Regions from separate parts of the Staphylococcus saccharolyticus genome, predicted to be linked through region 3. Evidence: predicted binding sites of a transcription regulator. Region 3 holds the regulator's gene; each other region holds the start of a gene.
The links. Region 3 encodes Rex, which represses fermentation and respiration genes when NADH is low (regulators of the CRP and FNR family bind a similar motif). Its sites were predicted from a motif close to TTGTGAAATATTTCACAA; they were not measured.
Positions count from the first base shown of each region.

Region 1 (2,195 bases), 240 kb from region 3:
ATATAAGTTGGTTAAGCTCGTATGACCAAATGGTGTTTTAAATGCAAATAAAATCATTACAACACCAACAACAATTAAAGCGATGATTGTAACTATTTTTATAATGGCAAACCAAAATTCTAATTCACCAAATAGCTTCGCACTTAATAAATTGAAAGACATCAAAATAAGTACACAGAATAAGGCACTTATCCAATTTGGTATTTCTGGAAACCAGAAGCTTACATACTTTGCAACGGCAGTAACTTCTGCCATACCAGTAATAATCCAACATAACCAATATGTCCATCCAGTTACAAATCCTGCAAATGGACCGATATAGGTGTTAGTTACATCAGCAAATGATTTGAAATTAGTATTTTGAACTATGATTTCTCCCAATCCACGCATAAACATGAATAACATGAACCCTATAATTATATAAGTAAGCAATATTGAGGGACCAGTCATTGCAATTGTTTGTCCGGCACCTAGGAATAAGCCCGTTCCTATAGCACCACCGATGGCGATCAATTGAACATGACGATTGCTCAATTCTCTTTGTAAATTCTCAGACATAAGACAACTCCCTTACTATAAGATATATATATTATGCACTTATAAAGTAATTTATACAATTCTTTTCGAAAAAAAGTGTGAAAATTCACTAAAATGCATAATCATAATTGGTAATCATTCTTGATAACTAAAAGCAAAGATACTAATATTTTAGAAAAACATTAGTAATTAACTAGGAAAAGTCGGTTTTAAAGCACTTTTAGAGATGTTAACATAAAACCTAGGCAGTGATATATACCATTTTTCCAAATTTGCCGAGGTTTATAATGTTTCACAAATTGTTTAAATTTAGCTATAATACATATTGAAAGCCATTTCATAAAGAAATAGTAAAGGGGAAATTAATCATGGCAGAATTACAAAGAGGTTTAGAAGGGGTTATTGCAGCTGAAACAAAAATCAGCTCAATAATAGATAGTCAATTGACATATGCGGGCTATGATATAGATGATCTCGCAGAAAATGCACAATTCGAAGAAATCATTTTTTTATTATGGAATTATAGACTTCCAAATAAAGATGAATTAAGCGAATTAAAAGAAAAATTATTTGAATATATGACACTTAATGAAACAGTTTATAAGCACTTTGAAGAGTACGTGACTGACCACCTTCATCCAATGACTGCACTACGTACGTCAGTATCTTATATTGCTCACTTTGATCCGGATGCAGAAGATGAATCTGAAGAGAATAAGTATGATAGAGCAATACATATACAAGCTAAAATCGCTTCTTTGGTAACGGCTTTCGCAAGAGTTAGAGAAGGTAAGGAACCTTTGAAACCTAATTCAGAGTTAAGTTACGCATCCAATTTTATATATATGTTAAGGGGGGAACTTCCAATGGATGTGGAAGTTGAAGCATTCAATAAAGCATTAATTTTACATGCTGATCATGAACTCAATGCGTCTGTATTTACGGCACGTTGTGCTGTTTCATCACTTTCTGACATGTATTCAGGCATAGTGGCAGCTATTGGTTCATTAAAAGGGCCTTTACACGGAGGGGCTAATGAGCAAGTGATGGCAATGTTAAAAGAAATTGGAAGCTTAGATAACGTAGATAGTTATTTAGACGAAAGATTTGCTAATAAAGATAAAGTAATGGGCTTTGGTCATCGTGTATATAAAGATGGAGATCCACGTGCTAAATACCTTAGAGAAATGAGTCGTAAGATTACTGAAGAAACTGGCCAAAGTGAATTATTTGAAATGTCACTAGCTATTGAGAAACGCATGAAAGAAGAAAAGGGTCTTATTCCAAATGTGGATTTCTTTAGTGCTACTGTTTATCATAGTATGAATATTCCGCATGATTTATTTACACCTATTTTTGCAGTTAGTCGTGCATCAGGGTGGATAGCTCATATTTTAGAGCAATATAGAGATAATAGAATTATGAGACCAAGAGCGAAGTATATCGGTGAAAAAGATCGTAAATATTTTCCTATTGAAGATAGATAATAAAAAAAGATATATTAACAATTGAAAGTTAAATACATTTGGAGGTTAAATTTATGTCAGCAGAAAAAATTACGCAAAGTAAAGCTGGGTTGAACGTACCTAACGAACCTATTATTCCATTTATTATTGGAGATGGAATTGGACCAGATATTTGGAAAACAGCCAGTCGTG
Region 1 covers NZ_UHDZ01000001.1:1,097,690-1,099,884, forward strand. Annotated here, with positions in the region: gene DYE57_RS05405 (amino acid permease) at 1-558, opposite strand, end outside; gene DYE57_RS05410 (citrate synthase) at 906-2,024, shown strand; gene icd (NADP-dependent isocitrate dehydrogenase) at 2,078-2,195, shown strand, end outside.
Region 1: the regulator Rex is predicted to act here: its motif matches at 818-835, upstream of DYE57_RS05410 (citrate synthase).

Region 2 (2,195 bases), 300 kb from region 3:
TAGCATTGTCATAAGTGCAATAATTCCGAAGATTGCAAGTAATAGAAAAGCTAAGTGACTTGAGCCAGTAAGCCCTGTGACAAAAGTAATCACTAACGGTGGAAAGAAGCCTCCTACACCCCCCATCATGGAAACAATACCGTTTGCAGAGCCTGCTTCTTTAGCGAAGTAAGAAGGTACCAATTTAAATATTAAGCCATTACCAATACCTGCACATACACTAATAGCTAAACATCCCACAGTGAATAGTACAATTTGACTAGACATACTTAAGATAAGTGCACCAACAATCATCACTGCAAAGTCAATAATAAGTGCATGAACTGCATAAAATTTATCACCAATCACTCCACCTAAAGGTCTCAAGAATGTTGCCAATGCAATAAAGACGCCTGAACGAATACCTGCATCAACCTTATTAATACCAAAATGATCAACTAAGAAATTAGGTAGGAAGATTCCAAAAGCAACAAATGCTCCAAATGTAATAAAATACCATAAGCTTAAATAGTATAATTTATAGTTTTTAGATAAATCCTTAACCTGATCCATTAAAGGTATTTTAACTTTCGGCTCATTTTTATCCCCTAAAAAGAACATTAAAATAGCAAAAACGCTCAAAATAATTAAATAACTACGAACTGTATTTTGCCAACCAATAGCACCTGCTAAAACTGGGGCACAAAATGATGAAATCGCTGTTCCAATATTTCCTACACCATAAATACCATTAGCTAAACCTACTTTATCTTTTGAAAAATATTTAGGTACTGAAGTAACACCAACAGAAAATATTGCTCCACCAACTCCTAAAAAGAAACCTGATAACATTAACATTCCAGGAGTTTGTGCTTGCCATAAAAGGAAAATAGGAAATAATAAAACAATAAAACTCCAGAAAAATACCCATTTGGCACCAACAATATTAGTTAAATAACCAAATGGTACACGTAGAACAGAACCTAAAATAACTGGTATTGCCAATATTACTGAAATTTGTCCTGCAGAGATTTTTACATCTTGTGTTATAAACGGCATTAAAGGAGAGATGATGCTCCAAGCCATAAATCCTGCAACTAAACTCAAAGTTTGCAAAGTGAGTTGAGAAATTCCCTTTTTCATGTTCATTCAAATTCACCTTCATTTAAATTAATTATAAGGAACATTGGTACTTTGTAGGGTTTAATAAGAGGTCAAAAGCTTATAACTATAGATAAAATTCCAGCAAAGTACCAATTTACAAGTTAATTTTAATCTGTTTGTGAATTTTTGAACATAAGGACTTACCCTTATTAGTTTAGTATTTTTCCCTAGATAATGATTGATTAATAAAAAAACTGTCCACAAAGTGATTAACTTCATAGACAGTTTGAAAGACGATTGTACACTATCTCTATTAAAAATCTAATAGTTTTTTCTTTAAAGCATATTCAACCAATTCTGGCTTGCTTTTTAAATTTAATTTATTCATAATATGTGTTTTATGTGCTTCTACTGTTTTAACAGAAACAAATAACTTCTCAGCAATTTCTTTGTTACCATAACCCTTAGCAATTAAAGGTAAGATTTCTAACTCTCTTTTTGATAATACTTTAAAAGGATCTGATGATTGAGATAATTTATCAGAACTAGATTGGTTTACAAATTCATTCACTAAAGATGTGGTTAGTTTCATATCAACATATGTTTCATCTTTATAGACAGTACGTACAGCAAGTATTAATTGTTCATCTGGTGAATTTTTTAAGATATATCCCTTTGCTCCGCTTTTAAGTACATGGAATAAATATTCCTCATCATCATACATTGTTAGTATTAAAATTTTAGTTTCTGGAAAACTTTCAGAAATTTTACTTGTTGCAATTAAACCCGATTCACCTGGTGGCATGCTTAAATCTAAGATTAAAACATCTGGCTTATATTCTAATACCTTCTGATAAGCTTCAACACCATCAGCAGCTGTAGCAACAACATCCATATCTTCTTGATAATTAAGTATCATTGAGAAGCCTGTTCTTACAACAGCATGGTCGTCAGCTATGACTATCTTCACTTAAATTCCCCCAGCGTACATAATCAATTTAAATTGGTATGTCCAACGTAATTATAGTACCACGATCGATTTGTGTCTCTATATTAATATTTCCGTTTACTAATTCTGCACGTTCTCTCATGCCGTAAAGACCTAATCCAGA
Region 2 covers NZ_UHDZ01000001.1:561,354-563,548, reverse strand. Annotated here, with positions in the region: gene DYE57_RS02495 (nitrate/nitrite transporter) at 1-1,128, opposite strand, end outside; gene nreC (nitrate respiration regulation response regulator NreC) at 1,397-2,053, opposite strand; gene DYE57_RS02485 (sensor histidine kinase) at 2,082-2,195, opposite strand, start outside.
Region 2: the regulator Rex is predicted to act here: its motif matches at 1,260-1,277, upstream of DYE57_RS02495 (nitrate/nitrite transporter).

Region 3 (2,195 bases):
GTTCATAATTCCCCACATAACGTTTGAAATTTCCCAAAGCCACATCATAAATTTGTGTAACAATTTTATCTAAAAAGTATCTATCATGACTAATAATAACGATTGCACCTTTAAAGAATTTCAAGTAATCTTCTAACCATTGAGTTGTTTCTAAATCAAGATGGTTAGTAGGTTCATCGAGTAGAAGTAAGTCTGGTTCTTTAAGTAGCATTTGAGCAAGTGAAAGACGTGTTTTTTGACCACCAGAGAAATCATTAATTGGCTTATTAAAATCTTTTTCAGTAAAATGAAGTCCGTGAAGTACAGTTTTTATTTTACTTTCATATTGATAGCCTTCAAGTTGTTCAAAACGATTGGTTAACGATTCATATCTTTCAATGTGTTCACGATAAGTCTCAGTTTCATATTCATGAGTATGTGTGGCGAACCAATCAGTTTCTGATTTAAACATTTCTTCTATATTTTTTATATGTTTAAACGGTTTTGACATTTCTTCAAAAACAGTGGCGTCAGAATCAAGAGTCATTTGTTGTGTTAAATAACTCATTTTTAAATTTTTAATTTTAGAAATATGACCACTATCAAAATTTTCTACGCCTGCTATAATCTTCATTAAAGTTGATTTACCAGCACCGTTACGGCCGACAACTCCAATACGTTCTCCAGTTTTAACTTCAAAATTGACGTCTGTAAAGATATCTTCACCATCGAACGATTTTGAGATGTCATTAAGTTGTAAAAGTATCATTCGATTCTCACCTTTCTAATTTGTTTATTTAGGTATAAACTATATATAAACACTTAGTTTTTTTATTAATTTTATTTTATGGGAATTATAAATTATTAACTTTTTTATTGGAAATAAAAAACTATCTACAATCAATTCGGTGGGATAAGAAAAGTTTATTATACTCAATTATCTCTATTTTACAGTATTCATTGCTTACATGAAACTGAGATATTTATTTTTAAAATTTAATAATGTATAATATTTAAGTATTCGTTGTAGGCAATTATTTGTATTTTAAAAAGAGCCTTCAACTTAATTGACTACGTGTTTGAATACTTAAAATAGCATTAATTCAAACTTCAAGGGGGACAAAATGAATGCCAGAGAACACTAAAATTCCTCGAGCTACTCTAAAACGTTTACCTTTATATTATAGATTTGTAAGTATTCTAAAATCTAAAGGGATTGACCGAGTAAATTCAAAAGCAATCAGTGAAGCTTTACAAATAGATTCAGCAACTATTCGTCGAGACTTTTCTTATTTTGGAGAATTAGGTAAAAAAGGTTATGGATATAATGTCGATAGTATGTTGGAATTTTTCAAATCAGAGCTAAGTGAAAGCGATGAAATTAAAATCGCTATTGTGGGAGTAGGGAACTTAGGACGTGCGTTACTTACATATAATTTCTCAATTCATGATGAGATGACAATTACAGAAGCGTTTGATGTTAGAGAACACATCGTTGGCGAAGAAATTGGAAATGTAGTAGTTAAACATAGCGATGAAATTAAATCGGCAGTTGAAGCGGAAGATATCGATGTCGTAATTTTAACGACACCTGAGAAAGTAGCACAACAAGTTGTTAATCAACTTGTTAAAGCTGGTATAAAAGGTATACTTAATTTTACACCAAGTCGAGTTAAAACACCTCAAGATGTACAAGTTCATCATATTGATTTTGGTATTGAATTACAATCATTGTTATTCTTTATGAAAAATTATAGTAAATAATTTTTTAAAAAAGTCAAAAAGCATTACAATGCTAATATTAGCATCCTCATTGGAGGGTGCTTTTTTATTTAAGAAAAAATGATATATTATAATTAATTATATAAAAATAGATGAGGTGTGATGTCATTATGAGTATAGAAGCCAATTGCACATTTAAGCCGCATATTCAACGTATAATGATAGTTCCAGGTAGGCTTGCAATAGATGGAAATACACTGACTTTTAAGGCTTATGGAAAAGAGCTTACCCCCTTTAGTGTTGAATTTGACACGACTAAAATTGTTAGATATAAACATGTAAAGGGATTACTAGGTCATAAATTATTTATTTATTATAGTGATCATGAATGGTATAAGTTTAGTCAATTTTCAAAAGAAGAGCTCATTAATATTTTAAAAGAATTAGCATAAACTAATATTAAAATTTTGAATATTTGCAAAAAGATTCCTTTT
Region 3 covers NZ_UHDZ01000001.1:862,131-864,325, forward strand. Annotated here, with positions in the region: gene abc-f (ribosomal protection-like ABC-F family protein) at 1-748, opposite strand, end outside; gene DYE57_RS04115 (redox-sensing transcriptional repressor Rex) at 1,108-1,743, shown strand; gene DYE57_RS04120 (hypothetical protein) at 1,872-2,153, shown strand.

Region 4 (2,195 bases), 580 kb from region 3:
TTTACAATGTCAATCGCCTTATTTAAACTAAATCCTTGATTAGACATTATTAACCTCACGAGCCCTTTACTCATGCCTTGGAGTAAGGGGCTTATATATATTAAGGCAGACTACGGTTTTTCTATCCGAAGAAAGATGATTTACTAAAAAATATTAGTTGATAGTGCGTGCAATGTAAGTTTTCGCTTCATTCAATGTAAGATGAAAATTAAATGAGCTTTTTTCAGTTGAAATATAGGAAGTATCATAAATTATCAATCCTATATCTGTTATTTCAGTATCAATATAAATCTGGCTCATCAACGAAAATAAGTTAATAATACTCTAAACGTATAACAATTTATTTGTGCTAAAATAACATTACATATTCTGTCACAAAGTCTTGCATATTTTCTCATAAACTTTTAACAATAAAATGATAAAATATTTTTAAATAAAAAGATAAATTAAAATATAACTCAATATAAATTAGATGTATAGAGGAGTTTATCATTAAATGAAAAAGAGTAAACGACAAGATTTAGTAACCATGATTGTTAAACAAAATCACATCTATAAAAAAGCAGATATTATTGATTATATCTATGATCACTTTGGTATTCGTTATAGTATGACAACAATCGCAAGAGATCTTAGAGAACTAAATATTTTCCGGCTTCCAGCTAGCGCAAATCAATTTGAATACAAAATACTCAATAATCAATCGCAAATTGACGCTAAGTTAAAGCTAGATGATTACCTTGAAACAGAAATTATTAGCACTATCATCAAAGAATCGTATATACTAATAAAGACGTCACCAGGATTTGCACAGAGCATTAATTATTACATTGATCAATTGCAACTGAAAGAAATAGTTGGAACAATCAGTGGTAATGATACAATTATGATTCTCGCACATTCACAAGCAGTGGCTGAGTATGTTTATTATAAAATATTTAATCATAATTATTCATAAAAATTTATAATTATTTAGATTTATCTTTAGACCTGGTAAACGCATTCATCCGTTTATTAGATCGTTTTATTTTTCTAAAACATTGTACTTTTTAATGACTAACTATTCATTTAAGTGAATAAAAAACTTTTTATCTAAATGTTTATGATTCTATTATAAGCCAATTATTCATTTTCCAAGCGGAAACACCAAATCTTAATGTATATTCACTCATATTTATGTATTGAATAACCAAATTGTACAAAACTTTCTACATTGGTCTTGTGAGTTTAATCACATATTGTTTAAATAATACGCAATATACTTAGGATGTAGTTAAAGAAAAGGAGGAAATGAATATGGCAAATGGACCTATTCAAGTTAACAGTGAAATTGGGAAACTTAAAACTGTATTGCTCAAACGTCCAGGAAAAGAATTAGAAAATTTAGTTCCTGACTATTTGGATGGCTTACTTTTCGATGACATTCCTTTCTTGAAAGTTGCGCAACAAGAGCATGACCGGTTCGCTAAAGTCTTACAAGATGAAGGAGTAGAAGTATTATATCTTGAGAAACTTGCTGCTGAGAGTATTAAAGAACCAGAAATTAGAGAGCAATTCATCAATGATGTACTCGCAGAATCTCGCAAAACAATTCTTGGTCATGAGAAAGAAATAAAAAAATTATTCTCTACACTATCTAACCAAGAGTTAATCAATAAAGTTATGGCTGGTGTGCGTAAAGAAGAAATACAATTAGAATCCACACACCTTGTAGAATATATGGATGATAAATATCCTTTCTATTTAGATCCAATGCCAAACTTATATTTCACTCGCGATCCTCAAGCTTCAATAGGACTAGGTATGACAGTAAATCGCATGTTTTGGAGAGCTAGACGAAGAGAATCTATCTTCATTTCATATATCTTAAAACATCACCCTAGATTTAAAGATGCAGAAGTACCAGTGTGGTTAGATCGTGATTGTCCATTTAATATCGAGGGTGGAGATGAACTTGTCCTTTCTAAAGAAGTACTTGCAATTGGTATTTCAGAACGTACGTCAGCGCAAGCAATCGAACGCTTAGCACGCCGTATTTTCCAATCCCCTTTATCAACTTTTAAAAAAGTTGTAGCAATTGAAATTCCAACAAGTCGTACTTTCATGCATTTAGATACAGTTTGCACGATGATTGATTTTGATAAGTTTACGACTCACTCAGCGATACTTAAATCAGAAGGTAATATGAACATCTT
Region 4 covers NZ_UHDZ01000001.1:280,514-282,708, forward strand. Annotated here, with positions in the region: gene DYE57_RS01175 (arginine repressor) at 497-958, shown strand; gene arcA (arginine deiminase) at 1,297-2,195, shown strand, end outside.
Region 4: the regulator Rex is predicted to act here: its motif matches at 1,220-1,237, upstream of arcA (arginine deiminase).